DNA from 2 places in the Mesorhizobium sp. M1A.F.Ca.IN.020.04.1.1 genome. Region 2 is predicted to be linked to the other one. Evidence: riboswitches for the same ligand, from Rfam matches in the RefSeq annotation. Region 2 holds a riboswitch; the other holds the start of a gene.

Region 1 (15,222 bases), on a different contig from region 2:
GGTATCTGTCGCCGCGCAGCGTCACCGCGATGATCGTGCGCGACGTGATGCTTCCCGCCATCTGGGCGCGCGGCTGGCTTGGCGGAGCCGTCGAATGGCGCGGCAACGCAATGACCATCCGCAACAGCGGGATGACTGAACTCGAAGAGATTGCTTGAGCCTGCTGCGGCTCAAGCGCGCTCTTTGCAGCCGTGGCGGTTCATTCCTTCGCCGCCTTGAGCGCCTGTTCGATGTCGGCGAGCAGGTCGTCGGTATCCTCCAGCCCGACGGAGAGCCTCAGCGTGCCTGGTCCGATGCCGAGCTCGGCGCGCGCCTCGTCGCTGAGGTTTTTGTGCGTCGTCGTCGCCGGATGCGTGATCAGGCTCTTTGCGTCGCCGAGGTTGTTCGAGATCAGCACGATGTCGAGCGCGTTCTGCAAGGCGAAGGCCGCCTGCTTGCCGCCCTTGACGTCAAGGCAGATCAGCGTCGAGCCGCCCGACATCTGCTTCCTGACGATATCCGCCTGGGGATGGTCGGCCCGGCCCGGATAGATGACGCGGGCGATCTCCGGCCGGCCAGCCAGGAAGTCCGCGATCTTGCCGGCGCTTTCGGTCTGCTGGCGCACGCGCAGCGGCAGCGTCTCGAGGCCCTTCAGCAGCGTCCATGCGTTGAATGGCGACAGGCTCGGGCCGGTGTGCCGGAAATAGTCGTGCAAGTTCTCGTCGATCCACTTCTTGTCCGACAGGATGACGCCGCCGAGGCAGCGGCCTTGTCCGTCGATATGCTTGGTCGCCGAGTAGACCACGATATGGGCGCCGAGCTGCAGCGGCTTCTGCTGCAGCGGCGTGGCAAAGACGTTGTCGACGATCACGCGTGCGCCGATCGAATTGGCTAAAGCGGCGACAGCGGCGATATCGACCACTTCCAGCGTCGGGTTGGTCGGGCTTTCCAGGAAGAACAGCTTGGTGTTCGGCCTGACCGCTTTTTCCCAATTGGCAATGTCGGTGCCGTCGATCAGCGTCGCCTCGATGCCATAGCGCGGCGCCAGCGTCTCGACCACCCAGCGGCAGGAACCGAACAGGGCTCGCGCCGCAACGATGTGATCGCCGGCCTTGACGCTGCAGAGCAGGGCGGCGGACACGGCGGCCATGCCGGAAGCGGTGGCACGTGCGTCTTCCGCGCCTTCCAGCGCGCACATGCGCTTCTCGAACATATCGACGGTCGGGTTGGCGTAGCGCGAATAGATGAAGCCGGGTTCCTCGCCCTTGAAGCGGGCCTCCGCTGCCTGGGCCGTCTCGTAGACATAGCCCTGGGTGAGATACATCGCCTCGGCGGTCTCGCCGAAGCCGGAACGCAGCGTCCCGCCATGCACGAGTGCCGTCTGAGGTTTCCAGTTACGCGTCTTGGTCATCGCCCTGCTTCCAAACACAAAAAAACCGGCCGCGACGTCGCAACCGGTCCATACGGCCTTGCGGCCCGACGGTCCTTTAGCGACTTGTTTAACGTGGCTGCAAGCCGACCGGCCAAATCACCACGGGATAACGACCCTTTAGACCTCGCCCGCGCTTGCGTCAATTGCCGGCTTGATTAAGAGGTTTGTACCAGGCAGCCTCAGCAAAAGTGTCCCGCGGTTTTGCGACAGGAAACTGCGACGACAATGACTTCGCCCGGAGCCAGACATTGCGGCAGACAGGCATTCTTCCCGATCAGGACATCGCGGCGCTCTTCCAGTCGGGCGCGCTGAAGTCGCCGCGCGCGCTCGACACCAACCAGATCCAGCCGGCCAGCCTCGATCTCAGACTTAGCGACAAGGCCTTTCGCGTGCGGGCTTCCTTTCTGCCCGGTCCCGATCATCTGGTGGCCGACAAGCTGGACCGGCTGAAGCTGCATGAGATCAACCTTGCCGAGGGCGCGGTGCTGGAGACGGGCTGCGTCTACATCGTGCCGCTGCAGGAAAGCCTGGCGCTGCCGGCGGAAGTCTCGGCTTCGGCCAACCCGAAGAGCTCGACCGGACGGCTCGACATTTTCACGCGTGTCATGACCGACCGCGGCCATGAGTTCGATAAGATCGCCGCCGGCTATCACGGCCCGCTCTATCTCGAGGTCAGCCCCCGCACCTTCCCGATCGTCGTGCGCGCCGGCTCGCGCCTGTCGCAGATCCGCTTCCGCACCGGCAATGCCGTGCTGTCGGAGAATGAGTTGCGTGACCTCCATCACGCCGAGATGCTGGTTGCGACCGAGCCGCCCAACATCTCCGGCGGCGGCATTGCGCTCTCTATCGATCTCGACGGCGACAAGGACGGCCTGGTCGGCTATCGCGGCAAGCACCACACCGGCCTCGTCGACGTCGACAAGCGCGCCGCTCAGGATGTGGTCGACTTCTGGGAACCGCTCTACAAGAGCGGGGCCGGCGAGCTCGTGCTCGACCCGGACGAGTTCTACATCCTGGTCTCTCGCGAAGCCGTGCATGTGCCGCCGCTCTATGCCGCCGAGATGACGCCTTTCGATCCGCTGGTCGGCGAGTTCCGCGTCCACTATGCCGGCTTTTTCGACCCGGGCTTCGGCCATTCCGCCGCCGGCGGCAGCGGCAGTCGCGCGGTGCTTGAAGTGCGCAGCCACGAGGTGCCGTTCATCCTCGACCACGGCCAGATCGTCGGTCGCCTCGTCTACGAGCATATGCTGAAGCGCCCGCAGGCGCTCTATGGCAGCGAGCTGGGCTCCAACTATCAGGCGCAGGGGCTGAAGCTCTCCAAGCATTTTCGCGCCGCGCGCTGATCGCCCAACCAGGCTGTGCTTGCCCGGCCTGGCGCGCCGTGCTTGGCTGCGTCTGACCAGGTAGCAACTGAACCCAAGGGGATGAAAATGCAGATATCCAGATGGATCCTGTCGGCCGCGGCCGCCGCCATGCTGGCGCTCGGCGTCGGTTCGGTAGACGCGGCCGAAAAGATCAAGATCGGCACCGAGGGCGCCTATCCGCCCTTCAACACCATCACGCCGGACGGCAAGGTCGAAGGCTTCGACATCGACATCGCCAATGCGCTCTGCGCGCAGATGAAGGTCGAATGCGAGATCGTCACCCAGGATTGGGATGGCATCATTCCGGCCCTGCAGGCCAAGAAATTCGACGCCATCATCGCCTCGATGAGCATCACCGAGGAACGCAAGAAGCAGGTCGCCTTCACCCACAAATACTACACCACGCCGCTTGCGCTGGTCGCCCTGAAGGACGCCGACATCGCCTCGACCGAGCCGGCCTCGCTTGCCGGCAAGACGGTAGGTGCCCAGGCCTCGACCACCCAGGCCAACTACGTCCAGGACGTCTACGCCAAGGCCGGCGCCGAGGCGAAGCTCTACCCGACCCAGGAAGAGGCGGTCACCGATCTGCTCAACGGCCGGCTCGACGCCGTCATCTCGGACAAGTTCGTGCTGGTCGACTGGATGAAGAAGGCGAGCGACGGCTGCTGCAAGCTGGTGGGCGACGTCAAGGGCACCGAGACCGAGGCCGGCATCGCCGTGCGCCTGGAGGACACCGCCCTGCGCGACCGCCTCAACGCGGCCATCGACGCCATCGTTGCCGACGGCACCTACAAGAAGATCCAATCGAAGTATTTCGATTTCGATATTTATTGAGGTTGAAGCTGCCAATCTCCCCCCTCGTGGGGGAGATCACGCTCTAACCTCACAGCGCCTTCACCGCCACCTTCACTGGCTTCTCGATCTCGAGCGGGTTGCGCAGCGGCAGGCCGAAATCCTTGGCCTCGATCTCGAACGTGTCGCCTTCCTCGGTCCTGACGCCGTCTGCGAACGAGAGTGTGGCGGTGCCGAACATGTGCACATGCACGTCGCCCGGCTGGCGGAAGGCTGAATATTTGAAATGGTGATGCTCGAGATTGGCGATGGTGTGCGACATGTTCGCCTCGCCGGACAGGAACGGCTTTTCCCAAAGCACTTTGCCGTCGCGCCAGATTCGTGAAGAGCCCCTTATGTCGGCGGGCAGCTCGCCGATCAGGATTTCCGGTCCGAACGAGGCGTTGCGCAGCTTGGAATGGGCGAGGAACAGGTAGTTCACGCGCTCGGTCACATGGTCGGAAAACTCGTTGGACAGCGTGAAGCCGACGCGGAACGGCGCGCCGTCGTCGCCGATGACATAGATGCCGGCGATCTCCGGCTCCTCGCCGGCGTCTTGCGCGAAGGCCGGCGACATCAGCGCGGCACCGGGCGCCACCGCCATGGTGCCGTTGCCCTTGTAGAACCATTCCGGCTGCACGCCGATCTCGCCCTTGGCCGGCTTGCCGCCCTCCAGCCCCATGCGGAACATCTTCATGGAATCGGTGAGCTGCTCCTCGCCGTCGCTGAGCTTCTTGTGCATGGAATCGCGTGTCGCGGCGGAGCCGAGATGTGTAAGCCCGGTGCCGGTAAGGTGGAGATGCGCGGGGTCGGGATGGTTGATCGGCGACACCAGGCGTCCCTTCTTGTAGACGGCGTCGAGGTCGACCGTCTCGCCATAGCCCTTGCGCTCGATCAGCGCCTCGAGCCCGGTGCCGGTGCGGGCTGCCTCCATCGCCAGCGAATAGACGCTGCGCGCGCCGTTGATGATCCGGGTCTTGCCGCCGCTGCGGGCAACGACGCGGATCGTCTCGGCGTCATCGAGGATCTGGGAAATCAGCATGATGAACCCTCTCTCTTTTGCCTTGGCCCGGCTGCCGATTGGCAAGCCCTGACCGGCGCGGCCCGGAACCGATCCGCGCCACGGTTGAAACTCTTCGTCCGGATTGCACTCGCGAGCCTGGTCCTTCCAGGACTTCTTCGCGCCGACGGGTTGCCGGCAGCTTCGCGATCTAGAACCCGTATGCCTCCTTAGTCCTTGCCTCCGGCCTCTACGCCTTGTTCTTGTTGTAGACGTCGAAGATGACGGCACCGAGCAGCACCAGGCCTTTGACCACCTGCTGCCAGTCGACATTGACGCCCATGATCGACATGCCGTTGTTCATCACGCCCATGATGAAGCCGCCGACCACGGCGCCGATGACCTGTCCGACACCGCCCATCGCCGAGGCGCCGCCGATGAAGACGGCGGCGATCACGTCGAGCTCGCTGCCCAGACCGGCGGCCGGGACGGCCTGGCCGAGGCGAGCGGCGATGATCAGGCCGCCGAGCGCCGACAGCACGCCCATGTTGATGAAGACGAGCAGCGTCAGCCTTTCGGTGTTGATGCCCGACAGCTGCGCCGCCTTGGCGTTGCCGCCCATCGCATAGATGCGGCGGCCGATGGTCATGCGCTTGGTGACGAAGACGAACAGCGAGATCAGCACGCCCATCACCAGAAGCACCACCGGCAGGCCCCTGTAGCTGGCGAACTGGAAGACCAGGAACAGCGCCAGCGCGCTGCCGACCAGCGTCTTGACGACGAACAGCGGGAAGGGCTCGGCCTCATAGCCATGCCGTTCGCGCTTACGCCGTGTTCTGAAGCCGAAATAGGCATAGGCGAGCACCGCGACCAGACCGAGCACGATCGTCGTCATGTGCAGCGTAAGGCCGCTGCCGACGATGGTCTTGCCGGCGGCATTCACCGTCGGCGGAATGAGCGTCAGCGGGCCGATGACGTCGGGGATGAAGCCGGAGCTCAACGCCTTGAAGCTGTCGGGAAGCGGACCGACCGAGGAGCCGCCGCCAAGCAGTGCCTGGCAGATGCCGCGGAAGATCAGCATGCCCGCCAGCGTCACGATGAAGCTCGGTATTCGGTGATAGGCGATCCAATAGCCTTGCGCCGCGCCGATAAGCGCACCGACGATCAGGCAAACGATCGAGACCACCAGTGGATTGCTGAATATACCGAGCGGCCAGATGACCATCATCATTGCGGCAAGCGCGCCGATGAAGCCGGCGACCGATCCCACGCTGAGGTCGATATAGCCGGCGACGATCACCAGCAGCATGCCAAGCGCCATCACGATGATGAACGAGTTCTGCTGCACCAGGTTGCTGAGGTTGACCGGTTTGAACAGCGTGCCGGACGTCGTGTACTGGAAGAACAGCATGATGACGATCAGCGCGATGATCAGTCCGTATTCGCGCAGGTTCGTCGTCAGCGCCGAAACGGCGACACGCGGACCATGCTTGACGTCTTCGGCGACGCCGCTCTGCGGCGCGGGAGCGCTTTCTGTGCTCATGAGGCTTTTTTTCCTTCTCCCCGAACGATGGCGCGCATGATCTTTTCCTGGCTGGCGTCGCTTGCCGCCATTTCGCCGACGATACGCCCTTCGTTCATGACATAGATGCGGTCGGTGATGCCGAGCAATTCCGGCATTTCCGACGAGATGACGACGATTGCCTTTCCCTCTGCGGCGAGGCGGGCGATGATCGTGTAGATTTCGTACTTGGCGCCGACGTCAATGCCGCGCGTCGGTTCGTCGAGGATCAGCACTTCCGGGTCGGCGAACAGCCATTTCGACAGCACCACCTTTTGCTGGTTGCCGCCCGAAAGATTGCCGGTCAGCTGATAGACGCTTGATGCGCGGATGTTGGTCTTGTTGCGATAGTCGTTGGCGACGCTCATCTCGCGCATGTCGTCGATGACGCCGCGGCTGGAGACGCCTCCCAAATTGGCCAGCGTCACGTTGTGCTTGATGTGGTCGATGAGGTTGAGGCCAAAGGTCTTGCGGTCCTCGGTGACATAGGCGATCCGGTTCTCCACCGCCTTGCTCACCGTCGAAAGATCGAGAGGCTTACCCCTGAGCAGGACCTCGCCGCTGATATGCCGGCCATAGGAACGGCCGAACAGGCTCATCGCGAATTCGGTGCGGCCGGCGCCCATCAGCCCGGCAATGCCGACCACCTCGCCCTTGCGCACATTGAGGTTGACGTTCTTGATCACCTGCCGCTCGGCGTGGATCGGATGGTACACCGACCAGTTCTTCACTTCGAAAATAACCTCGCCGATCTGGGGCTCGCGCGGCGGGTAGCGGTCGTCGAGCGAGCGGCCGACCATCGAAGTGATGATCCGGTCTTCGCTGATGTCCTTCCTGGGCAGGGTCTCGATGGTGCGCCCGTCGCGGATCACCGTCACCTTGTCGGCGACGCGGTTCACCTCGTTGAGCTTGTGCGAGATCAGGATCGAGGTCATGCCCTGGCGCTTGAACTCGAGCAGAAGATCGAGCAGCGCCTGGCTGTCCTTTTCGCTGAGCGAGGCGGTCGGCTCGTCAAGGATCAGCAGCTTCACTTCCTTGCTGAGCGCCTTGGCGATCTCGACCAGTTGCTGCTTGCCGACGCCGATATTGGTGATCAGCGTCTTGGGATCTTCCTTCAAGCCGACTTTGTCGAGCAGGGCCTTGGTGCGCTTCTCGTTGGCGTTCCAGTCGATGACGCCGTAGCTGGCGTGCTCGTTGCCCAGGAAGATGTTTTCCGCGATCGACAGCATCGGCACCAGGGCAAGTTCCTGGTGGATGATGACGATGCCGATATGCTCGCTGTCATGGATACCCTTGAAGTGGCATTCCTGGCCGCGAAAGACGATCTCGCCTTCATAGGTACCGGTCGGGTAGACGCCCGACAGCACCTTCATCAGCGTCGATTTGCCGGCGCCGTTCTCGCCGACGATGGCGTGGATTTCTCCTTCCTCGACGCTGAGGTTGACGTTCGACAGCGCCTTCACGCCGGGGAACGTCTTGGTGATGTCGCGCATCTCCAAAATCGTCGAGCTCATCAGGAATTCCGCTCCCTGGCGCATGCCTGCCGTTTCCGGAAGGCGTTATGCGCGAAATCAACATACTGCAGTCTGGCTCGCGCCGCGATGGCGCATGGCGCTGCAGAAGCCGGCAAAAACAATACCGGGGTCGCTTCTGAACGAAAAGGGGCCCTGCGTCGCGCAGGACCCCTCCCTTAAAGGCTGGATTACTTCAGCTCTTCGGCCTTGATGTAGCCGGAGTCGACGACCAGCGCCTTGTAGTTCGACTTGTCGACCTCGTGCGGCGTCAAGAGGATCGAGGGAACGACCTTGACGTCGTTGTTGTAGGTCTTGGTGTCGAGGCCGTCGGGCTTGCCGCCGGAGAGCACCTTGTCGACCAGCTGCACGGTGGCCTTGGCCAGCTCGCGGGTGTCCTTGAACACGGTCGAATACTGCTCGCCTGAAATGATCAGCTTGACCGAGGCGGTCTCGGCGTCCTGACCGGTCACGATCGGCCAGGGCTGAGCATCCGTGCCGTAGCCGACAGCGCGCAGCGAGGCGGTGATGCCGCGCGACAGGCCGTCATAGGGCGACAGAACGCCATCGACGCGGCTGCCGTCCGAGTAGTTGGCCGAGAGCAGGTTGTCCATGCGGGCCTGGGCGGTGGCGGCGAGCCAGCGCAGCGTGCCGACCTTGTCCATGCCCATCTGGCCGGACTTGATCTTGATCGAGCCGTCGTCGATCAGCGGCTGCAGGACCGACATCGCGCCGTTGTAGAAGAAGAAGGCGTTGTTGTCGTCGGGCGAGCCGCCGAACAGCTCGACGTTCCACGGCTTGGTGTTCGGGAAGCGCTCCTTGAGGCCCTTGACCAGGGAATTCGCCTGGATCACGCCGACGCCGAAATTGTCGAAGGTGGTGTAGTAGTCAACATTCGGGGTCTTCTTGATCAGCCGGTCATAGGCGATGGTGACGACGCCTGCGTCATTGGCCTTCTGCAGCGCATCGGCCATGGTGGTGCCGTCGATCGAAGCGATGATCAGCGCTTTCGGGCCTTTCGTGATCTCGTTTTCCAGCTGGCTGAGCTGGTTCGGGATGTCGTCCTGCGCGTATTGCAGGTCGACCGTGTAGCCCAGCGCTTCGAGCTGGGACTTGACGGCGTCGCCGTCGTTGATCCAGCGCTGCGAGGTCTTGGTCGGCATCAGCACGCCGACGAGACCCTTGTCGGCGGCGTGCGCCGAATAGGTCGTGGCGGCAATGCCAAGGGCCGCGACGGCGGCCAGCGTCTTGATGATCTTCACATTTACTCTCCCTGGTTGATGGACGCGACACCTCGGGGCTTCGCGGGCCGCGCAGTCGAACAGGAGCGCAGTCGCGCCTCTGTCGGCTTTATCGATCTCCGGTATCCTCCCAATCGGCCCCGCGACGCAGTTTCAATCGATACGATTTTGCTCGTTGCCGATCGCTGCGTCTCGGAACGCGCGAAGGGTGTGTCCCTTTGACATAACTGTCAAATGCGATCTTTGCTGGTTGCTATACCGAAACTGGTATGATTTAGCGTAGAGCAGAGAACTGCCGGAGAGGCTGGGAAATCATGGCGGCGCTGCGCGATCCTGATGCGATTTCAGGGAGTTACGAGAAGCTTCCGGGGGACGGCGAAACGCTCCTGCGCAGCGGCCTGAGCCTGCGCCATATGCGAATGATCGCCGCGCTCGACGATCACGGACGGGTGAGCGCCGCCGCCCAGGTGATGAATATTTCCCAGCCGGCGGCCTCGCGCATGATCGCCGAGATGGAGGCGGTGCTCGACGTGAAATTGTGCGAGCGGCTGCCGCGCGGCGTGACGCTGACCCCTTACGGTCAGGCGCTCGCCAGGCGCGCCCGCTCGATCCTGCTCGAAATGCGCGAAGCCGACCGCGAGATTTCGGAACTCAAGGCAGGCAAGGGCGGCTCGGTGTTTCTCGGCGCCGTGACTGCGCCGGCGATCGAACTGGCGGTGCCGGCGATTCGCGAGATCCGCCGCATCTATCCGCGCATCGAGATCACCATGCAGGTCGAGACCTCGAACGTGCTCGCTCGCGAGCTGATCGCCTCCCGCCACGACTTCATCATCGCCCGCATCCCCGATGACCTCAATCCGCGGCTGTTCGAATCGCGCGTCATCGGCATCGAGAAGGCCTGCCTGATCGTGCGCCGCGGCCATCCGCTTGCCGGCGGCGGGATGGTCGGCCTGGAGGAGACGGCTGCCTATGATTGGGTCTTCCAGTCCGGCGGCTCGCCCCTGCGCCAGGCGATGGAAAGCAATTTCTTGAACCGCAACATCCCGCTTCCCGACCGCATCCTCAACACCTCGTCGCTGCTCTTGACGCTGGTAATGGTGGCGCAATCTGACGCCATCGCCCCCGTTTCGGTGCAGGTGGCCAAGTTCATCCAGAGCGGCGACGGGCTGTCCGGAGCGATCGATGTCGTTCAGACCGAGTTCGACATCGAGGTCCGGCCCTACAGCCTGATCACGGTCAGGAACCGGGCGCTCTCGCCCGCCGCCAAGATGCTGCACGACTTCATCCTGCGCGAAGTGGGGTAACGGAACGAGAATGCTACCTGTGCGTTCAAACAGATCGGCAGTTCGCTGGAGCCCGTTTGGGTGAGGGAACCACCTGCCGATGCTGAACTATCGGGAGGTCTTTGATGGAACGTCGCTTGTTTCTAACTGGAATGCTTGGCGTTGCGGGGGCAGCGGCAATTGCAACCCTGGCTGGCCCCAATAGGGCGGTTGCCGGAATTCCAAGCGGCAACGGAATTCTCGATGAACTCGATAAGCCCGATACCGCCGTCTTCGAGGATGGAGACGAACGTGCTGAAGTGGAGCAGGTTTACCATCGTCATTGGCATCACGGCCGTCGCCGCCGCAGACGGCGCCGCGTTTGGAGACGTGTTTGCCGCCGCTACTGGCGTCGTGGCCGCTGGCGTCGCCGCTGCTGGCGCGAACGTGTTTGGATTGGCTTTTGGCTTTAGGGGTCCATAGCGGTTCAGCTTTGGATAAGAGCCGCTCACCCGCAGTAAAGAACTGTTTTTACGGAATTCCGGACCGAGACGTGGTCCTGGATTGCTCAACCGGTCCAGAGCCGGCCGCCGCAAGGTGGCTGGCTTCTTTTTCGCCATAGTTCGCGCGGCGATCCTCTTCTAGGGCCCAAGCCCCTCGCCTTTCGAGCGGCTCTTTCGTTTGCGCGCTTTCGCCGAACGAGGTGGCTCCCTTCGGAGTGCGGTCAAAAAGCACGTTGATTTTCCAGTCCCCCTGCTGTTGAGAGGATGCGGGCAGTTGGGCGATCTGGATGTTCGATGTTTTCAAAGCTGCCTGTTGTTAACCATCGCAATGTTAGCCTTGGTCTCGCCGGATGAGCGAGGTCACCAATATGCACGCCGATCTGCCGCGCGCGCGGGTTAAGCGGAGGCTGGTAGCCAGGGCGCTAGCGTTCCTCGCCGCCGCCCTGACAACGCTGCCCGCAGATGCCGAAACGGTGCAGGAAAATCCCGGCGGTCAGATCGTGATCTTCGCTTTGCACGTCGCCGAGCTGCGCGCCGCGAACGAGCCTGTGGAATTCGACGGTGCCTGCGACAGCGCCTGCACGCTCTATCTGTCTTTGCCCGCCGAGCAGCTTTGCATCACGCCGCGTGCATCCTTCGGCTTCCATCTGCCTTACGGCGTCGGCGCCCATGAGAACGCAATCGCCGCCGGGTACCTGATCTCGCAATATCCCGACTGGGTTCGCCTGTGGATCGAGGAACGCGGCGGCCTGTCGCGCACCATCGTGCGGATGGAAGCCGCCGAGGCCGCAAAGCATCTTCCCCTCTGCGGCGTGCTGGCCTGACCGGCAAGCGGCAACGATCGCATTCGCCATCGGCCGCCTGAGGACGCTCTGCCAGATCGCTGCGACCGCGCGGCACTGTAGCGAGGGATGGAGCGGGTAGCGGGAATCGAACCCGCGCGTTCAGCTTGGGAAGCTGACAGGCTACCATTACATCATACCCGCGCAACAGCCTCGTTACCATGATGGCCCCGCATCTAGCAATCGGCGATACATTGAAAGCCGAGAGCCATCCACCGGCGCTTTGACGCCGCGCCACAACATGGTAATGGCTCAGGGGTTAAGGGTGGGGACCCAGCTTGAAAATCAATGTTCGGAAGAGGAAGCGAGCCTCTCGCTCCGGAAAAGCCTTTGCTGTGGAAGATCTCGGATTCCTGCTGAGGCTTCCTGTTTTTGTATTCGTCTCTCTTTTCGTGCCTGAGAAGAGATGGCGCAGTGTCTGCCTTTGGCTGGAGCGGCTGAAACGGGCGCCTGAGTCTCGGCGCGACGTTGGTGACCAACCGGATCTTGCCGCCTTTGGCATAGCCGGCCGCGAGGACCGGCTCCGGGTCGACGCGATGCGCAGCGAACACAACATCCAGATCGTCCGCGAGTGGCTCGTCGGCTGGCGACCCGAGATCGAACTCCTCGGCGCCGAGCATCTCGATGCGGCGCGCGAACAGGGCCGTGGCGCCGTCCTGTGGATTGCGCATTTCGCCTTCAATGCGCTTGCGGCGAAGATGGTTTTCGCCAAAGCCGGCTTCGATGTCTTCCATGTCAGCAGGCCCGAGCACGGTTTCTCGAAATCGCGCTTCGGCATCCTGTTCCTCAACCCGATCAGAACCGGCGTCGAGCTCAGACATGCCGCGGGCCGTATCGTGATCGACCGCGCCAATCCCGCCGCCAGCATGAACGAGGCGAGGCGGTTGCTTCGCCAGGGCAAGTTTGCGTCCATCACCGCTGGCGCCTGGGAGGGTGAGTTGCTCGTGCGTGCGCGAATCGGCCAGTCGGCCATTGAATTTGCGGGCGGCGCGCCCCGGTTGGCCAGGATCGCCGGCGCTCCCCTGCTGCCGGTCTTCGTCGTGCGTGACGACAGCACAGGCAAGATACGGGTGACTGTGGAAAATCCGATCGATCTTGATCGCAGCCAGGACAAGGCCGAACTGATCCAGAGCGCCGCGCAAGACTTCGCCGATCGGCACCCGGCCTATCTGAAGGCCAGTCCCCACCAGTGGCGCGACTGGGGCAAGTTGAAGGCTCACCAAGGCACCTTGATCGAGACGGAAGCCGGATGCCTCTCTTCAGCATTCTGATCACCGACGACGGCAGCGAGCACGTTTCCGGGCTCGTTGCCGAAAACATCCACTCGCTCACGGCTGCTCATCCGGGCGAAGAGCACCGCCTGTTCCGGGAAGCGGCGTTGGCGGAGTTCATTTCGACGCATTTCGGAGCAGAGGTGCTTTCGGCTTTCAGGACGCTGCGACCTTATTCCTACAAGGCGGACCTCGCCAAATATTGCCTGCTCCATGAGCAAGGCGGCCTTTATGCCGATCTCTCCTATTTCTTCCTGCGCGGAGTGCCGCGCGCCGATGGAAAATTGTCGATCTTTCGCGATTTCCTCAGCTCGACCCCTTGGGACACCAGCATCGGCGTTGTTGCCGCGCCGCCTCGCCACAAGGCGCTCGCCAAGGCGATCGAGCTTGTCTGCGCCAATGTGAAACGGGAATATTACGGGCCGACTGCGCTCTGCCCCACAGGCCCGACCTTGTTCGGCAAGGCCGTCGCGCTGACCTGCGAACCGGAAGACCTTATCGTCGGCGAAGCCCTCAGGTCGGTGCCGTCTGCCGCGCCTCTTCAGCCGTCCGCGGATTTCGGCCATTGCCTCAGCCATGATGGCGAGCCGGTCGCGATCAAGCGTAAGCGGGGCGGCAAGCCGATATCGCACCTCGGTATCGGCGGCGGCAACCGCTACAACAGGCTGTGGCGCTCCAGGGAAGTCTACCGCGACCGGCCGCTTTGGGCCCGCATCTTCCGGTGGAGAATCTGACCGAGCGAGCCACGTGTGCCGGCCGGATCGGGCTATCAAGGCCGCCGGCACAATAGCTTCGCGCGCGGCCTTCGGCTTGATGCCGGGTATCCGAGTGCGTATTTCTGAGGTCGCGCCCCGAATCGGGCAGCTCGAACCGGAGAACGGCCTTGTCCGCACTGACACGCTTTCTCGGCGATACGCCACTCAGGGTGGTTGTGAAGCTGCTGGTGGTTTCCTTCCTTGTCGGCCTCGTCATGCACGCTTTCGGCTGGTCGCCGATGGACGTGCTCTACGGCATCCGCCAGTTCTTCATCGACCTGTGGAATCTCGGCTTCCATACTCTCGACCGCTTCCTGGGCTATATCCTGCTCGGCGCCGCGATCGTCGGGCCCGCCTTTATCCTGCTCAGGATTGCGAGCTACAGGAAGTAGCCTGGCGAGCGTCAGGCATACGCGGCCGCGACCTCGAACAGAATGGCGTGGCGCGCGGCAAGCGCCGGCACGTCGCTCGAATAGCCGCCGCCGATGACGCCGCATAGCGGGACGTCGGCCTTGCGGAAATGGCTGATGACCAGCTCCTCGCGGCTGCGCAGGCCGTTGTCGGTCAATGTCAGCCGGCCAAGCCGGTCCTCGGCATGGACATCCACGCCGGCATTGTAGAACACGATGTCCCAGCGCCGCCTTGCGCAAAGCTCTGGAAGAATGGCGCCGAGCCGGTCGAGATAGGCAGCGTCGCCGGTGCCGTCCGGCAGCGCGATATCGACATCGGAGGCGATCTTGCGCGCCGGATAATTGCGTTCGCCATGCATGGAAAAGGTGAAGGCGCGCGGCTCATCCTTCAAAATGTCCGCCGTGCCGTCGCCCTGATGCACGTCGAGATCGACGACCAGGATGTTTTCGACGGCGCCCTCCGCAAGCAGGACCAGGGAAGCCACGGCCACGTCGTTGAAGGTGCAGAAGCCCGCGCCTTGGGCACGCCTGGCATGGTGGCTACCGCCGGCGGCGTTGCAGGCTATGCCGTGTTTCAGCGCCAGCCGCGCCGCCAGCACCGTGCCTGCCGTTGCTAGCTGCGCTCTCAATGACACGCGCTGGCTGACCGGGAAGCCGATCTCGCGCTCGATCTTTTCAGGCACCTCGCAAGTGAGCACCTGGTCGACATAGCCGGCCTCGTGCGCGAGCTTGAGCCACGCCGCCGGCGCCCGTTCCGGCATCGAAAGCGCTCCCGCTGCTGCCAGCCCGCGGCTGTGCAAAGCCTCCATCAGCAACGGATATTTGCTCATCGGAAAGCGGTGATTGACGGCAAAGCCGGCGTCGTAGTCGGGATGGTGGACGATCTGCAAAGGCATGATGGGGCGGCCTGCGCCAGAGCTGGAATTCGGTTGGCCGTCACCCGATGGCGATTGCGCGGCAGCGGCAAACTGGGGCACATCGGCCGTTCTAGCAAGCCGCAATGAGCAAGGCAGCAATCCTTGGACAAGGGTGCGACCCACATCAACGCCGGGACCTTCATCGTCACCAACCGGTCGGTGCTGGCGATCGCGGTGCCGATGACGCTTGCCTATCTGACGACGCCGCTGCTCGGCATCGTCGACACCGCGGTGATCGGGCAGTTCGGCGATGCGGCTCTTCTCGGCGGACTGGCGGCAGGCGCGCTGGTCTTCGACGTCGTCTTCACCACCTTCAACTTCCTGCGCTCCGGCACCACCGGCC
Region 2 (15,222 bases):
TCTCCATTCGTCATTGGTCGCGTCGCGCTGGATTTCGAGACCTGATCCGAGATTCGTTCCCCAGACAGGCTCGACCCCGGCCAACTGGGCAATTTTCTCGAGGCTTCCTCTCGGGTTTTGCTGGACCTGCTCGTAAGTTAGCGCAAGAAAGGACAGCCCGTTTTTCGCGAACCACCCGTCCCAGGCCAGATTTTCCATCAGAATCTTTTCGAGCGATTCGGCGATAGCCTCGCCGTCATAGCGTGGGGATGCGCGATTGACCTCGCTAGAGCGGAATCTGCGGGTTTGGCGCGCACGCGCCCATGAGATCGCCTGACCCAGCAAATCGCTGCGCGTCAGGCGCACATAGTGAAGGTTGGGAAGACTGGCGGGGAGGTTCACCTTCTTGGCAACTTGAGCGAATTGACTCGCAAAAAGCTTGATCGCGTAGATTCCGGAAGAGGACCGTCCTTCCGTCAGCGCCCTCAGAAGCTGCCCTCTGGCATCGCGCGGATAGCCTGGCTGTTCGAGCAGCCGGCGCCCGCCAAACCACTCCAGTGGATTGCCCAGCCCGGCGGAAGCCATCAGTCCTGCAAGATGATTGCTGCCGGTACGCGGCGAAGTGCACACAAGAATCCCTGTGCTTATCTCCGACAGAATTTCCGACGGGATTTGAACCACGGCCGGCCGGCGTCGAAAGAGATCGAGCGAGATCATCGTTTCAGCAAGAACACCGCCTGCTGGCCGAAGAAGTTCCAGAACCACCAGGGCATCGACAGGCCGATCTTCTGGCCGTTGGCGTCGAGCGCGGTCGCCTTCTCGACCGTCGCGCCGAGCTCTTCGCACAGATTGACGAAGTCGCGAATGGTGCAGAAGTGGATGTTCGGCGTGTCGTACCAGGAATAGGGCAGGTCCTTGGTGACCGGCATCCTGCCCTTGATCAGCAGCGAGAAGCGCACGCGCCAATGGCCGAAATTGGGGAAGGAGACGATCGCGCGGTTGCCGATCCGAAGCAGCTCGTCGAGCACAAGTTTCGGGTTGCGGGTCGCCTGCAGCGTTTGCGACAGGACGACGAAATCAAAACCTTTGTCGGGGTAGAATTCGAGGTCCTTGTCGGCATCGCCCTGGACGACGGAAAGGCCGCGCGCCACGCATTCGTTGACGCCGCGCTGCGACAGCTCCAGGCCGCGGCCATCGACCCGCTTGGTCGCCTGCAGAACCTCCAGAAGCACGCCGTCGCCGGAGCCGACATCGAGCACGCGCGAATGCGGCGGGATGAGATCGGTGACGACTTCGAGGTCGACACGCTGGGCGCGATTGACGCTCATGGGCACACCTCCGGCCTTTGAGCATTTCCAGCCAGTCGGAATCTCGGCGCCTCAGAAATGCGCCCAGGACACAGAGATCGCGCGCCACTCATAGGCTGAGCCCCCTTGCGCGCGCGGCCGAGGCTATGAAGCCGTTGATGGCCGCGAACAATTCCGGTTCGTCGAGCAGGAAAGCGTCATGGCCGCGATCGGTCTCGATCTCGACGAAGGAGACGGACGCGCCGGCGGCGTTCAGCGCATGCACGATCGAGCGGCTTTCCTCGGTCGGGAACAGCCAGTCGCTTGTGAACGACACGAGGCAGAAGCGTGTCTTGGTGCCGGCGAAGGCATCGGCCAGCCGTCCGCCGTGGTCGGCGGCGAGGTCGAAATAGTCCATAGCGCGGGTCAGATAGAGGTAGGAGTTGGCGTCGAAGCGGTCGACGAAGGTCATGCCTTGATGGCGCAGATAGCTTTCGATCTGGAAATCGGCGTCGAAGCCGAAGGTCAGCGCCTCGCGATCCTGCAGGTTGCGGCCGAACTTGCGGTGCAGCGCTGCTTCCGAGAGGTAAGTGATGTGCGCGGCCATGCGCGCCACGGCGAGGCCCTTTTCCGGCCGCCTGCCGAAATCGAGATATTTGCCGCCGTGCCAGTCCGGATCGGCCATGACGGCCTGCCGCCCGACCTCGTGGAAGGCGATGTTCTGCGAGGAATGGCGGGCGCCGGTGGCGATTGGCAACGCGGAGAAGACGCGTTCCGGGTAGCTTGCGGCCCATTGCAGCACCTGCATGCCGCCCATCGAGCCGCCGAGCACGCAGAACAGCTTCTCGATGCCGAAATGATCGACCAGCATCAGCTGCGCCCGCACCATGTCGCGGATGGTGATGATCGGCAGGTCGAGCCCATAGGGCCTGCCTGTCGCCGGATCGGTCGAGGCCGGGCCGGTGGAGCCGAGGCAGCCGCCGATGACGTTGGCGCAAATGACAAAAAAGCGGCTGGTGTCGATGATCCTGCCGGGGCCGATCAGCACCTCCCACCAGCCCGGCTTGCCGGTCACCGGGTTGGTGCTGGCGACATGCTGGTCGCCGGTCAGCGCGTGGCAGACGAGGATGGCGTTGGAGCGGGCGTCGTTGAGGGCGCCGTAGGTCTGGTAAGCGACCTGGAACGGCGACAGCACGGTGCCCGCATCGAGTTTTAGCGGCTTGTCGGGACCGAACTGCAACACCGGGCTCGACGGTTGGTCGGCCTCGTGGTTGGTCCTTGGAGCGCGCTGAGCGGCCATTGCATTCCCCATCCAGTCGCATCGATCTCGCGATACGGCGTCCGGCCGGCAACGGACAACAAAAAACCGGCCTGCCTTCGCAAAGCCGGTTACAGGTTGCAAACGGCCCTTTAGCGAATTGTTTAACGTGGCTGCAAGCCGACCGGCCAAATCACCACGGGAGATCCGGCTGTTCTTCTAGGGCCAGCGCCGCGCTTCGTCAACGGTCTGCCTACGCGCGAGCGCGCCGGCCCCTCGACATTCGGGGCCACCGCCTGTATTTCCGCTGCGGCCTCGAACCAGGGCCTCTCGACGGATTTGTGACATGAAGCAGGATCAGCCACGTCCGACGCCCCGCGCGGGCATCATGGACATCGAGGCCTATGTGCCGGGAAAAAGTACCGCGCCGGCCGGCGTGACGAAGGTCTACAAGCTGTCGTCCAATGAGAATCCGCTCGGGCCCTCGCCGAAGGCGATCGAGGCCGCCCGGGAGGTGGCTGCCAAATTGGACGTTTATCCCGACGGCTCCGCCCGCCGGCTGCGCGAGGCGATCGCCGATGTGCACGGCCTCAATCCGGCAAACATCGTCTGCTCCAATGGCTCCGACGAGATCCTGGGGCTGCTGGCGCAGACCTATCTCGCGCCGGGAGACGAGGCCGTGTTCACCGAACACGCCTTCATGGTTTACAAGATCTATATCCAAGCCGCCGGCGCCAAGCCGGTGGCGGTCAAGGAGACGGACGAGAGCGCCGACATCGACGCGATCCTCGCCGCGGTGACGCCGGCGACGCGGATCGTGTTCCTCGCCAACCCCAACAATCCGACCGGCACTTATGTGCCGTTCCAGGAGGTGCGCCGGCTGCATGCCGGACTGCCCAAGAGCGTGCTCCTAGTGCTCGACGCGGCCTATGCCGAATATGTGCGGCGCAACGACTATGAAGCCGGCATCGAGCTGGCCGGGAGCTCGGAGAACGTGGTCATGACCCGCACCTTCTCCAAGCTCGGCCTCGGCGGCGCACGCATCGGCTGGATGTACGGACCGGCGCATATCGTCGATGCCATCAACCGGGTGCGCGGGCCCTTCAACGTCAATGCGACCGCGATCGAGGCCGGCATCGCGGCCATCCGCGACCGCGCCCATGTCGAGCGCAGCGTGGCGCATAACGAGAAGTGGCTTGCCTGGGTCAGCGAGGAGCTGACCGGGCTCGGGCTGCGCGTGACGCCCAGCGTCGGCAATTTCGTGCTGATCCACTTCCCCGACAACAAAAAGCATTCGGCAGCGGCCGCGGACGACTATCTCAGCGCGCGCGGCTACATCCTGCGGCGCGTCACCGGCTACGGCTTTCCCAACGCGCTGCGCATGAGCATCGGCATCGAGGAGGCCAATCGCGGCGTCGTCGAGGCGCTCAAGACATTTCTGAAAAGCTGAAGCACCATGACAGCAACGATGTTCGGAAGAATAGCGCTGGTCGGCATCGGCCTGATTGGTTCGTCGCTCGCCCGCGTCATCCGCCGTGAAGGCCTGGCGCGCCATATCGCTGTCGCGACGCGCAGCCAATCGACGCTCAAGCGCGCCGAGGAACTGGGTCTCGGCGATTCCTACACGGCCGAGGCCGAAGACGCGGTGCGCGACGCGGATCTCGTCATCGTCTCGGTTCCGGTCGGCTCGTCCGGCGAGGTCGCGGCCGAGATCGCGCCGGCGCTGAAGAAAGGCGCGATCCTCACCGATGTCGGCTCGACCAAAGCTTCGGTGATCGCGCAAATGCAGCCGCATGTGCCCGTCGGTGTGCATTTCATCCCCGGGCACCCGCTGGCGGGCACGGAAAAGTCCGGGCCGGATGCCGGCTTCGCCGATCTCTTCGACAACCGCTGGTGCATCTTCACGCCGCTGCCGGGCACGGATCCGGAGGCGCTGGAAAAGCTCTCCGAATTCTGGCGGCGCTGCGGCTCCAACATCGACACGATGGACCCGCAGCATCACGACATGACCTTGGCCATCGTCTCGCATCTGCCGCATATCATCGCCTACAATATCGTCGGCACCGCCGACGACCTGGAATCGGTGACCAAGACGGAAGTCATCAAATACTCCGCTTCCGGTTTTCGCGACTTTACCCGACTGGCCGCTTCCGACCCGACCATGTGGCGGGACGTGTGCCTGCACAACAAGGACGCGATCCTGGAAATGCTGGCGCGCTTCTCGGAGGATCTGGCCTCGTTGCAGCGAGCGATCCGGTGGGGCGACGGCGAGAAGCTGTTCGACCTGTTCACCCGCACGCGCGCCATCCGCCGCTCGATCATTGAGGCCGGCCAGGATATCGATGTGCCGGATTTCGGCCGTCAGGCCGTGGAGCACCCGGGGGCCAAGCCCTAGGCCTTCTGCTCGATCTGTCCCGATGCGGGCCAGTGCGCCGCCATCATGGCCATTGTCTCGGCTCTGTCCGGAGCGCCGAGCCGGCCGCCGAAGCGCAGGCATTTAAGCGCGGCGGCGGCGCTGGCAAAGCGCAGCGCCTGCTCGGGCGGCATGGCTTCGGCAAGGCCGACGGCGAAGGCGCCGTGGAAGACGTCGCCGGCGGCGAGCGTGTCGACCGCCTTGACCTTCGGCGCCTCGACATGCCGGACGCGACCGGTTCCCCGATCATGCCACCAGGTTCCGGCAGCGCCGCCCGTCACCGCGACGAAGGCGTCGGTGCGCGAGGCGAGATCGGCGCATGCGCTTTCCGGATCGAGCGCATGGCCGCAGATGATCCGCGCCGCCGGCTCCGAGGCGACGATGTGCGAGGCCAACGGCAAAAGCCGCTCGAGCACGTCGACCGGCGCGGTGTCGGCGTCGAGGATCGCCGGACGGCCGGCGTCCCGCGTGGCCGCCAAGGCAAGTGCAGCGGCGCCCGGCCAGCGGACGTCCACCAGCACGGCGTCGAAGGCGGAAAGGCCGGCAAGCGGCAGCGTGTCGGGATCGGCTTGCGCCCTGCTGTCATAGAAGGGCACGATGATGCGCTCGCCATGGGCATCCACCAGGATCGCGGCCAGCGCCGAGCGCGCGCCGGCGACGCGGCGGACCAGGCTGCAGTCGACGCCTTCCGCCTCGATCTCGGCGATCAGCCGGTCGCCGACCGCATCGTCTCCCGCGCTCGCCCAAAGCGACACATCGGCGCCAAGGCGATGCGCGGCGCAGGCCGCACTCGTCGCCATGCCGGAGGCGATCTGGACACCGTCGCTGGCGATGAACTTGCCCTGATGCGCGGGCAGCGTCTCGACACGCAGGATCGTGTCGAGGGTGAACGCGCCGACGCTGAGCAGTTTGATCGGTCCGGCCATCGCAGTCTCAATCGACCGGCTTGATCTTGCCGAGCGGGATGAAGCCAAGCGAAGCTTTACCCTTCACGATCTTGAGCGGCATGGACGGTTGGTTGCCGAGCATGGCAATGCCGGCAAAACCCTGCTCGATCTCGCTCTTGTGCTCGGGAATGGCGCCGGCGAGGATGGCCGCTACGGCCTTTGGGTCCTTTAGCTTGATCGACAGATTTGCATCGATCAGGCCGTCGGCGTCGATCGAGATCGGCCCGGACACAGTTACGCGCGCCGTGCCCGATGACACGTCGAGGCTGGCGATGTCGACCGACTGGCCGCGCAGGCTTTTCGGCGGCGCCTTAATCAGCGCGACGCCGTTCTTCACTGTCGCTTCGCCGGCGCCGTCGAGTTCCGGCAGCACGCGTCCGCCGACAGCTTCCGCGTCGATCTTCAGGTCGCCAAAGCTGCCGGTATAGACGAGGTCCTGGCCATTCGGCTGCAGCTGGCCGGCCGCCTGGCCGGCGCTGAACAGCTGCACGGGATCGGTGTCGTCGGCCGGATCGGTCTGTCCAGACAAGCCTTCCGCCTGAAGCGAAATGCGGCGCGGAAGCGGCCATGACAGCTTGACCGTGGCGTGCAGCTTGTCCCAGTCGAGCCAAAGCGGCGGCATGCCCGGCGCCACAGTCCGCAACGGCCCGCGCAGGTTCGCCACGGGCGACAGAGGCTGGGTGATGCGAGCGACGACGTTCATATCGCCGGTCGAGGCCGCTACATTCCTGGCATCGTCCTGATAGGCCAGGCTGTCGCAGGCGACCGTGAAGTCCAGTGGATAACCACTGACCGTGAGATTGGCGCAGTCGGCCTTGATGCCCTTGCCTCCAAGCTCGGCCACGGCCCGCTCGGCCTCGGTCTTGACCTTGCCGGCGAGATAGAACCATCCGCCGCTGTAGAGCGCGAACAGCACCAAGATGAACGCCGCAAGCCAGAACAGCCGGCGGCGAGGTTTGCGCGATCGCTCGTCACTTGACGTCATGCTGCGGCTCTCGTTAACCCGCTCATGCGGCGAGCGGGTGGTTGTTCTTACGCACGACAAGCGGGGACAGAAGAAGCACCTTACCGGTGTGGTGTCGTCACTCGAATGCAATCAGGCTTGGCGATATGGGCGATTTTTGGGTTTTTGGCTACGGGTCGCTGATCTGGCGGCCCGGTTTCGCACATGTCGAGACGCGGCGCGCCCGTCTTTACGGCTTCCGCCGGTCGCTCTGCGTCTATTCCTTCGTCCATCGCGGTACGCGTGAGCGGCCGGGCCTGGTGCTCGGCCTCGACCGCGGCGGCTCCTGCGTCGGGCTCGCCTTCCGCGTGCCCGGCGATTTGCGTGACGAAGTGCTTTCCTATCTGCGCGAGCGCGAGCTGGTGACCAGCGTCTATCTCGAACGCACTCTCGATGTCCGGCTGGATGGGGCGGGACAAGGCGGAACGGTCGAAGCGGTCGCCTACATCGTCGACCGCGCGCATGAGCAATATGCCGGCGGGCTCGACGCCGGCCATGCGGCAAAAGTCGTGCGCGGCGCCGTGGGCCAATCGGGCAGGAACGAAGACTATGTCCTGAGCACAGTGGAGCATCTGAGGGCGCTCGGCATCCGCGACCACTGGCTGGAAGAGGTGGGGCGGCAGGTCGCGTCTTCGTGAAGATCTGGCCCGATCAAAAAGCAAAACCATGCCTTTGACCTCGGCAAGGCACGACCTAGCTTAGCCGCAATCCATCCTCTGGGCACCCAGGCCCTTCCCAGCATCACGGAGATCAGTCTTGCAGAAACGCCGTCTCGGTCGCACCGACCTTTCCATCGCGCCGCTGGTCCTTGGAGGCAACGTCTTCGGCTGGACCGCCGACGAGAAGACCTCGTTCGACCTGCTCGACCGCTTTGCCGAGGCCGGCTTCAACGCAGTCGACACGGCGGACGCCTATTCGCGCTGGGCGCCGGGCAACAAAGGCGGCGAATCCGAAACCATCATCGGCAACTGGATGAAGAGCCGCGGCAACCGGGACAGCATCGTCGTCATCACCAAGGTCGGCTCCGACATGGGACAGGGCAGGCGGGACCTCTCCGCAGCCTATATCGAAAAGGCGGTCGACCAATCGCTCAAGCGGCTGCAGACCGACGTCATCGACCTCTATCTGTCGCACTGGCCGGACCCGGCCACGCCTTACGAGGAAACGCTCGGCGCCTATCAGCGCCTGCTCGAGAAGGGCAAGATCCGCTATCCGGGCTGCTCCAATCTCGATGCGGGGCAATTGCGCGCGGCCCTGGATGTCGCCAGCCTGCGGGGCCTGCCGCGTTACGAGGTTCTGCAGCCCGAATACAATCTGTACGATCGCTCTTCGCTGGACGGCCCGCTGCTCGACCTGTGCAAGGCGGAAGGCCTCGGCGTCATCACCTATTTCGGCCTGGCCAAGGGGTTCCTCAGCGGCAAATACCGCAGCAAGGCCGACCTTGGCCGGAGCGAGCGTGGCGAAGACGTGGCCGAGTATCTCAACGAACGCGGCATGCGCATTCTCTCCGCGCTCGATGCCGCGGCCGGGCGCCATTCGGCCAAGCAGGCCGAAGTGGCGCTCGCCTGGATCATGGCGCGGCCGGGCATCACCGCGCCGATTGCCAGCGCCACGACGCCCGCACAGATGGAAAGCCTGATCCGCGCCGCATCGCTCAAGCTTTCCGCCGACGACATCGCAGCGCTCGATCGCGCCAGCGCTTAAGGCGTGTCGATATTCAGGCGGATGCCGGCCTGACCTGGATCCAACATGCGTTAGTGCAGCAGGTCCCCCGCACGATCGTCCAAGACCTTGCAGATAGCCTCGCGATAATTCCTACCCGATCGCGGCAGGAATTGAGGTTAGGCATGGTCGGAGAAGTTTTGTCCGAAGCGCAGCCCTGGCAGCAGGTGCTGGCGCTGGTCATGGCGGCGACCGTTGTCATGGGTAGCCCAGGTCCGGCGACGATCAGCGTCACCGCCGTCGGCGCCGCTTTCGGGCTGCGGCCTTCGCTGGGTTATACGTCCGGCATCGTGCTTGGAACGACGGCCGTGCTCCTGGTTGTGGCCGCCGGGATATTCGGCATGCTCGCCTCGGTGCCGGGGCTGGCGCCGTTGCTGACTGTCGCTTCGGCCCTCTACATCCTCTACCTTGCCTTCAGGATCGCGACAGCGCCGCCGCTTGCCCAAGGCGGCAATGCGGCGGCGCGTCCCACCTTCTTCGGCGGCTTCATGCTCGCCGTCGCCAACCCGAAAGCCTATGTGGCGATCGGCGCGGTCTTCGCGGGAGCTTCATCCACGGTCGACGGGCTCGGGATTTCGACCAAGCTTTTGGTGCTGGCAGCGATGATCGTCGCCATTCATGCGCTCTGGCTTCTCGCTGGGACGATTTTCGCGAGGCTGCTGCGCGATCCATTGGCGTCGCGGATCATCAATCTCTTCTTCGCGGCGACGCTGGTGCTGACGACTGCACTGGCGGGGCTGCCGTAAGGGGAGCTCAGGCCTTCGCCGCAGCGCCGAGCTCCGCCAGCCGCTTCACCGCCGTCGGCGGCATCGGCGGCGGGTTCGGCGCGCGCGAGGCCTCGACCAGCAGCTCGTCGCAGGCGGTCTCGGTCTCGCCGATCAGCCGCTGCATGAACTCCTCCTTGTCGAGCCCCGGAGGAATCGGCGGCAGGAAACGGGCCTTTATGGTGCCCGGATAACGCATGAACTTGCGGCGCGGCCAGTAGAGGCCGGCGACATGGGCGACCGGCACCACGGGAACGCCCAGCTGGGTATATAGCTCGACGATGCCGTATTTGTAGGACGGCTCGGCGCCCGGTGGGCGACGAGTGCCTTCCGGGTAGATGATAAGCTGACGCGGGTTGCGCGCCATCTCCTGCCTTGTCGCGGCAACGACCGCTTTCAGCGCCTTGGAGCGGCTGCCGCGGTCGACCGGGATCATGCGCATCTTCATGATGTACCAGCCGAAGAAGGGGATCCAGGTCAGTTCCCGCTTCAGGATATACAAGGCGTCGTCGAGATAAGGAAAAAAGGCGATCGCGTCCCAGAACGACTGATGCTTCGGCGCCAGGATGAAGGACCCCTCAGGCAGGTTCTCGGCGCCCGTGATTTCGCTCCTGGTGCCGGCGATCTTGTCGTAAAGCCACATCGAGGTGCGCGACCAGAATTTCGGCACGAACCAGGCGCGGTGGCGGGGCGACAGGAAATAGAAGGGCGTCCAGAAGATCATCTGAACGACCAGGCTGAGATAGAAGGCTAGGTTGAACGCCAGCGAGCGGATAATGAGCATGCGGGAAAGGGCCCGGTGTGGAAGTGAGCGTTGGTTACACCAAGCGCGGGCAAAAAGGAAACGGCGCGACGGTGGGGCGCATCACAGCGAGCGCGCCAGCCGCTCCTTCAGGCGGGGCGCCGCGAAATCGAGGAAGGCGCGCAGCTTCACCGGCAGCAGGCCCTGACCGGCATGCAGGAGATTGACCGGCCATGGCGGCGGCTCGAACGGCTCGAGCACGACATGAAGCGCGCCGGCGCGCACCGCGGCGTCCGCCTGATAGGAGAGCACCCTCGTCAGGCCGAGGCCGGCGATCGCCGCATCGATTGCTGCCTCGGCGGTGTTGAGCTGCAGCCGCGAGCGGACCGGAACCACGGTTTCGCTCTTGTCGGTGCCGAAGCTCCACGTCGCGGGAGAGGCAAGCCCTTCGAAGGTGATGCAGTTGTGGCCTGAAAGGTCGCGCGGTTCGAACGGCGTGCCATGCTTCGCAAGATATGCCGGGCTGGCGCAGACGATGCGGCGGATCTGGCCGACGCGCGTTGCGACCATGGCCGAATCCGGCAGCGCGCCGATGCGCACGGCAAGATCGATATGCTCCTCGATCAGATGCGTGATCCGATCGGACAGCGTCAGGCGGATGTCGACGTCGGGATAGGCGGCCAGAAAATCTGTAACAATCGGCAGCACATGCAGGCGGCCGAAGACGACCGGCGCAGTGATCACCAGCTCGCCGGTCGGGCTCAAGTATTCGCCAGCGGCGGCGCGCTCGGCTTCGCCCACCTCATCGAGGATACGGCGGCAGGCGGCGAGATAGGAACGACCAGCGTCCGTCAAGGTGAGGCGCCGCGTCGAGCGGTTGAGCAGACGCGTCTTGAGGTGCCTCTCCAGTTCGGAGAGCTTGCGGCTGACGGTGGCGAGCGGCACGCCGGCATGTCGCGCGACGGCGGAAAGGCTGCCGGCCTCCACGGTGGCTACGAACAAGAACATGGCGTCGAGGCGGTCCATTTATTCTTCCGAAATGTGGAAGGATGGATTGCAAATATGCCTTCTACCTCCGGATTTCGGAAGGGGCTACATGTCGTTCCACTTTGGCAGAGGACAGCCGCCATGGACGCCTTCACCAGCGACGTCGCCTTTACCCCTACGGTCAAGGCTATCCAGTCCCGCAAGGGCTCGCGCGCATCTTATGCGCGGGTCGAGGAGCGCGGCGGCTGGCGGGCGACGATCACGCCCGACCTCGCCGCCTTCGTCGAGGCGCAGACCAGTGTGTTCCTGGCGACAGCCAATGGCGGAGGTCAACCCTATGTTCAGCATCGCGGCGGGCCAGCCGGCTTCCTGAAGGTGCTGGACGAGCAAACGATCGGCTTTGCCGATTTCTCGGGGAACCGGCAGTTCATCACCCAGGGCAATCTTGCGGACAATGCCCAGGCCTTCCTGTTCCTGATCGACTACATGCTTCGGCAGCGCATCAAGATCTGGGGCACAGCGCGCGTCGTCGAGGACGATGCGGAGCTGACGGCGAGGCTGATGCCGGCCAACTACAAGGCGCGGCCGGAGCAGGCGATCCTGTTCAGCGTCACGGCCTGGGATGCAAATTGCCCGCAGCACATTCCGCAGCGCTTCGAAGCGGCGGATGTGGCCGCGGCGCTTGCCGAGCGGGATAGACGCATTGCCGGTCTGGAGCAGGAGATCGCACGCCTGCGCAACAGCGCGTCTGGCGAAGCTTAGTTCTTGCTCACCGTAGAGGCTTCGGCGAGCGTGACGCCCTCGGTGGTCGGCCGAAGCGGGACGATGCCGCGCGCCAGCGCCAACACATATTTGCTGTATTCGGTGAACAGCACGCGCAGCGCTTCCGGCTTGGTCAGCCAGCTGCCATTGCCGAGCTTGTTGTTGACCACCGGATAGGGCTCAAGCCGCGCGCCATGCAGCAGCCGGCCCATCTCGAGCAGGCTGCGCGGCATGTGGTAGTTGTTGGTGACGACGATGATGCTGCCATAGGCGTGGCTTTCCACCCATTTGGCGCTCTCCTCGGCATTGCCGATCGTGTCGAGCGCGGCGCGGTCGATGTCGACACAGCATGAGAACAGCTGCTTGTCGCCGCCCATCGCCGCTTGCAATTGGCGGCGGCTCGCCGTGGGGTGAACACCGCTGATCAAGAGCCGCTCGCCCTTGCCTGATGCCAGCAGATCCATGGCGGCGTCGAGCCTCGACTGACCACCGGTGAGCACGATGATTGCGTCGGCCCTGGCCGGATTGACCGGCGTCGTCATGTTGCTGACCTTGTCGGCAAACCAGCCGAAGCCGCCGGCGAAAAGCGCCAGCAGGGCGAGCACGAAGAAACCGCAGAGACGAAGCGCAAATCTGAGACGACCGGTTCTTGCAGACGCAGCACCGCGCGTAAGCGCCGCTGGCATCCGTCCAGCCGTTCCGATCGAGTCCCGCGCGTCCATCATCCCCAGGTTAATCCTGAAAACATCCAATGGTTAACTCTGAAACGTCGCCTTTCATAGATAGCACGGCGCACATTGCGTTACGGCAGTTTCCCTTGCGTGATCATGCACTTGTGGGGTCCGGGTCGCATTGGAAACCCAACTTGCCAACTCTTGCATTCGCGCCACACTTGGTTTCGCGTCATGATCAGCTTGCCTCCGGCTGCCGGATGTCGATCTCACTGAGATAGGCGACGACCGTGGCATGTGAGGTCGCCGCGGTCAGCGCGCCGATCACCAGCACCATCAGGGCGACGCCGAGATAGCCGGTCGAGCCGATCGCGAAATTGCCGAACAGCGCGGTCGCCTGGTCGGCCTCAGGCGTCGCCATGTTGCGCGACGACCACCAGGAAAAGACGATGAAGACCAAGATAGCGGCGGCACCTCCGGCGGCGGCGCCCTTCATGCCGGTGACCAGGAAATGCCAACGGAATTCGCGCGCGATGAAGCGGGCCTCGGCGCCGACAAAATGCAGGACCTCGATGATGTGGCCGTTGCCGGCCATGGCGCCGCGCGTGGCGAACACCACCGTCAGCACCGTCGCCGACAATATCAGCGCCAAAACGGCAAAGCCGATCGTCACTGTCGTATGCGCCATGGCGACCAGCCGGTCGACCCAGGTGCGATGGTCGTCGAGCGCGGCGCTCGGCAGCTTGGGCGTGATCGCGGCGCGCATGGCCGCGAAGTCGGGCGGATTGGCCTCATCGATGGTGACGACGATGAGGCGCGGCACCGGCAGTTCATCGATGTTGAGGCCGGTGCCCAGCCACGGCTCCAAAAGGCGCGCCGTCGCATCGCGGTCGACGATCCTCGTACCCTTCACACCCGGGAACTCGCTGGCGATCTCAGAGGCCTGCGCGAGCGCTGCTTCCATGTCGAGGCCCTCGACGGGCTTGATCTGGATCGTCGCCTCGCGCGAGATCTGGTTCTCCCAGACCGAGGCGGTGTCGCGCACCAGCGTCACGGCGCCGAAGGTTAGGCAGGACAGGAAGGTCATGATGGCGATGACCAGCACCAGGGCCCGGCCGGCGATGTTCTGCGCCGGCACGATCGGCGCCATCTTGCGCTGGACACGGCGAACGACAGCCGGCGTCTCGACGGCTTCCTCGTGCAGGTGATCGGCCGGAAGTTCAGTCATAGACGTCCAGCCTTCCGCCGGCCAGAATCATGCGCCGCGCATCGACCTGCTCCATCAGGCCGAGGTCGTGGGTTGCGATCACCACGGCGGTGCCGAGCCGGTTGAGCTCGATAAAGAGCCTCAGCAGCCGGCGCGCCAGCGGCGGATCGACGTTGCCGGTCGGCTCGTCGGCAAGCAGGATCTCCGGCTGCTCGATCAGCGCGCGCGCGATCGCAGCACGCTGCTTCTCGCCGCCCGACAGCACCGGCGGCAGCACATGCATGCGCTCCCCGAGGCCAACCCATTTCAGGAGTTCGGTGACGTCGGTGCGATAGCTCGCCTCCTCGCGCCCGCGCACGCGCAACGGCAGCGCCACGTTCTCGTAAGTGGTCATGTGGTCAAGCAGGCGGAAATCCTGGAACACCACGCCGATGCGGCGCCTGAGCAGCGGCAACTCGCCGCGCGAGATGCGCGAACGATCCTTGCCGAAAATGGTGATCAGGCCGCGCGTCGGCTTCAGCGACATGAAAAGCAGGCGCAGCAAGGTGGTCTTGCCGGCGCCCGAGGGGCCGCTCAGGAACTGAAAGGAGCGCTCCGGAATGTGCAGGGAAATGTCGCGGAGGATCTCCGGACCCATGCCATAGCGGAGGCCGACATTTTCGAAGCGGATCACGTTCGGCGACCTGAAACCTTAGGCGGCATCCCGCCAGCCTGTTCTCTGCCAAGACCATCGGCCGGCATGGTTAATCGTTGGTTAATTTCTGCGCGCTTTCGACGTTTCACAGCAGTTCCGGTGGGGAAGCGTTAACCATTTGCGTTTACCCAAAAGCAACGAAGATTGCACTGGGGCCGTAATGGCTGAGGATAGAACCGCGCGCTCTGTTTCCGGCGAAATCATGACCGGCACGGCGACAAAGGCCGCGCCGGAGCGCGTCATCCTCGACACCGATGTCGTCGATGCCGACTATGTGGTGCTGCCGCGATTCGCCGCCCGTTCGGAACCGATTGCGGCGCCGTTGCCGCCGCAAGCGCCCTCGACGCCATCCATCGCTGGCATGGGCATGCTGCGCAAACCGGAGGCTGCGCCGGCGCGGCCGGCCTCGCGTGGCGGTCCAATCTTCTGGGCCGCCGGAGTGGGCGCCGCACTCGTGGCTTTCTGGGTGTCGGGCGGACATGCCCTGGTGCGTCAGAGCCCCTTCTGGGCGGCTGCGCAGCCGGCAAGCGCGCTCAGCATTTCCGGTGTGACGTCGCGAATCGATGCCTCGGGGCTGAAGCCCATCCTGTTCATCGACGGCGAGGCCGCCAATGACGGCGTACGGGCGGAGTCGCTGCCGCCGCTCGAGATCCACGTCACCGACAATGCCAGCAATGTCATCCGCTACAGGTTGGGGACATCCAACCGCTCGCTGGCGCCCGGCGAAAGATTCGGCTTTTCCAGCCGGCTCGATGTCCCTAGAAACGGCGTGAAGGCCGTATCGGTC

The links. A riboswitch is a leader RNA that binds a small molecule or an ion and turns the genes downstream of it on or off. The one in region 2 is predicted to bind S-adenosylmethionine.
Region 1: linked by a shared signal. The riboswitch ahead of EOA49_RS00035 (O-succinylhomoserine sulfhydrylase) and the one ahead of EOA49_RS01555 (homoserine O-acetyltransferase) in region 2 are both predicted to bind S-adenosylmethionine.

Annotation. Positions count from the first base shown of each region.
Region 1 covers NZ_RZSN01000001.1:5,856-21,077, forward strand. Annotated here, with positions in the region: gene EOA49_RS00030 (ceramide glucosyltransferase) at 1-158, shown strand, start outside; gene EOA49_RS00035 (O-succinylhomoserine sulfhydrylase) at 200-1,390, opposite strand; SAM riboswitch at 1,447-1,524, opposite strand; gene EOA49_RS00040 (2'-deoxycytidine 5'-triphosphate deaminase) at 1,660-2,754, shown strand; gene EOA49_RS00045 (ABC transporter substrate-binding protein) at 2,842-3,609, shown strand; gene araD1 (AraD1 family protein) at 3,659-4,648, opposite strand; gene mmsB (multiple monosaccharide ABC transporter permease) at 4,857-6,149, opposite strand; gene mmsA (multiple monosaccharide ABC transporter ATP-binding protein) at 6,146-7,681, opposite strand; gene chvE (multiple monosaccharide ABC transporter substrate-binding protein) at 7,870-8,940, opposite strand; gene EOA49_RS00070 (LysR substrate-binding domain-containing protein) at 9,234-10,223, shown strand; gene EOA49_RS32450 (hypothetical protein) at 10,346-10,801, opposite strand; gene EOA49_RS00080 (hypothetical protein) at 11,035-11,508, shown strand; tRNA gene EOA49_RS00085 (tRNA-Gly) at 11,597-11,670, opposite strand; gene EOA49_RS00090 (hypothetical protein) at 12,063-12,797, shown strand; gene EOA49_RS00095 (glycosyltransferase) at 12,776-13,531, shown strand; gene EOA49_RS00100 (DUF6460 domain-containing protein) at 13,681-13,944, shown strand; gene EOA49_RS00105 (histone deacetylase) at 13,956-14,858, opposite strand; partial or broken gene EOA49_RS00110 (MATE family efflux transporter) at 14,982-15,222, shown strand, end outside.
Region 2 covers NZ_RZSN01000003.1:2,628-17,849, forward strand. Annotated here, with positions in the region: gene EOA49_RS01545 (Stf0 family sulfotransferase) at 1-744, opposite strand, end outside; gene metW (methionine biosynthesis protein MetW) at 693-1,307, opposite strand; gene EOA49_RS01555 (homoserine O-acetyltransferase) at 1,396-2,565, opposite strand; SAM riboswitch at 2,656-2,733, opposite strand; gene hisC (histidinol-phosphate transaminase) at 2,870-3,973, shown strand; gene EOA49_RS01565 (prephenate/arogenate dehydrogenase family protein) at 3,980-4,918, shown strand; gene EOA49_RS01570 (sugar kinase) at 4,915-5,862, opposite strand; gene EOA49_RS01575 (DUF2125 domain-containing protein) at 5,870-6,868, opposite strand; gene EOA49_RS01580 (gamma-glutamylcyclotransferase) at 6,994-7,524, shown strand; gene EOA49_RS01585 (aldo/keto reductase) at 7,643-8,590, shown strand; gene EOA49_RS01590 (LysE family translocator) at 8,734-9,354, shown strand; gene EOA49_RS01595 (1-acyl-sn-glycerol-3-phosphate acyltransferase) at 9,362-10,156, opposite strand; gene EOA49_RS01600 (LysR family transcriptional regulator) at 10,238-11,140, opposite strand; gene EOA49_RS01605 (pyridoxamine 5'-phosphate oxidase family protein) at 11,243-11,863, shown strand; gene EOA49_RS01610 (YdcF family protein) at 11,860-12,588, opposite strand; gene EOA49_RS01615 (ABC transporter permease) at 12,773-13,762, opposite strand; gene ftsE (cell division ATP-binding protein FtsE) at 13,755-14,414, opposite strand; gene EOA49_RS01625 (hypothetical protein) at 14,596-15,222, shown strand, end outside.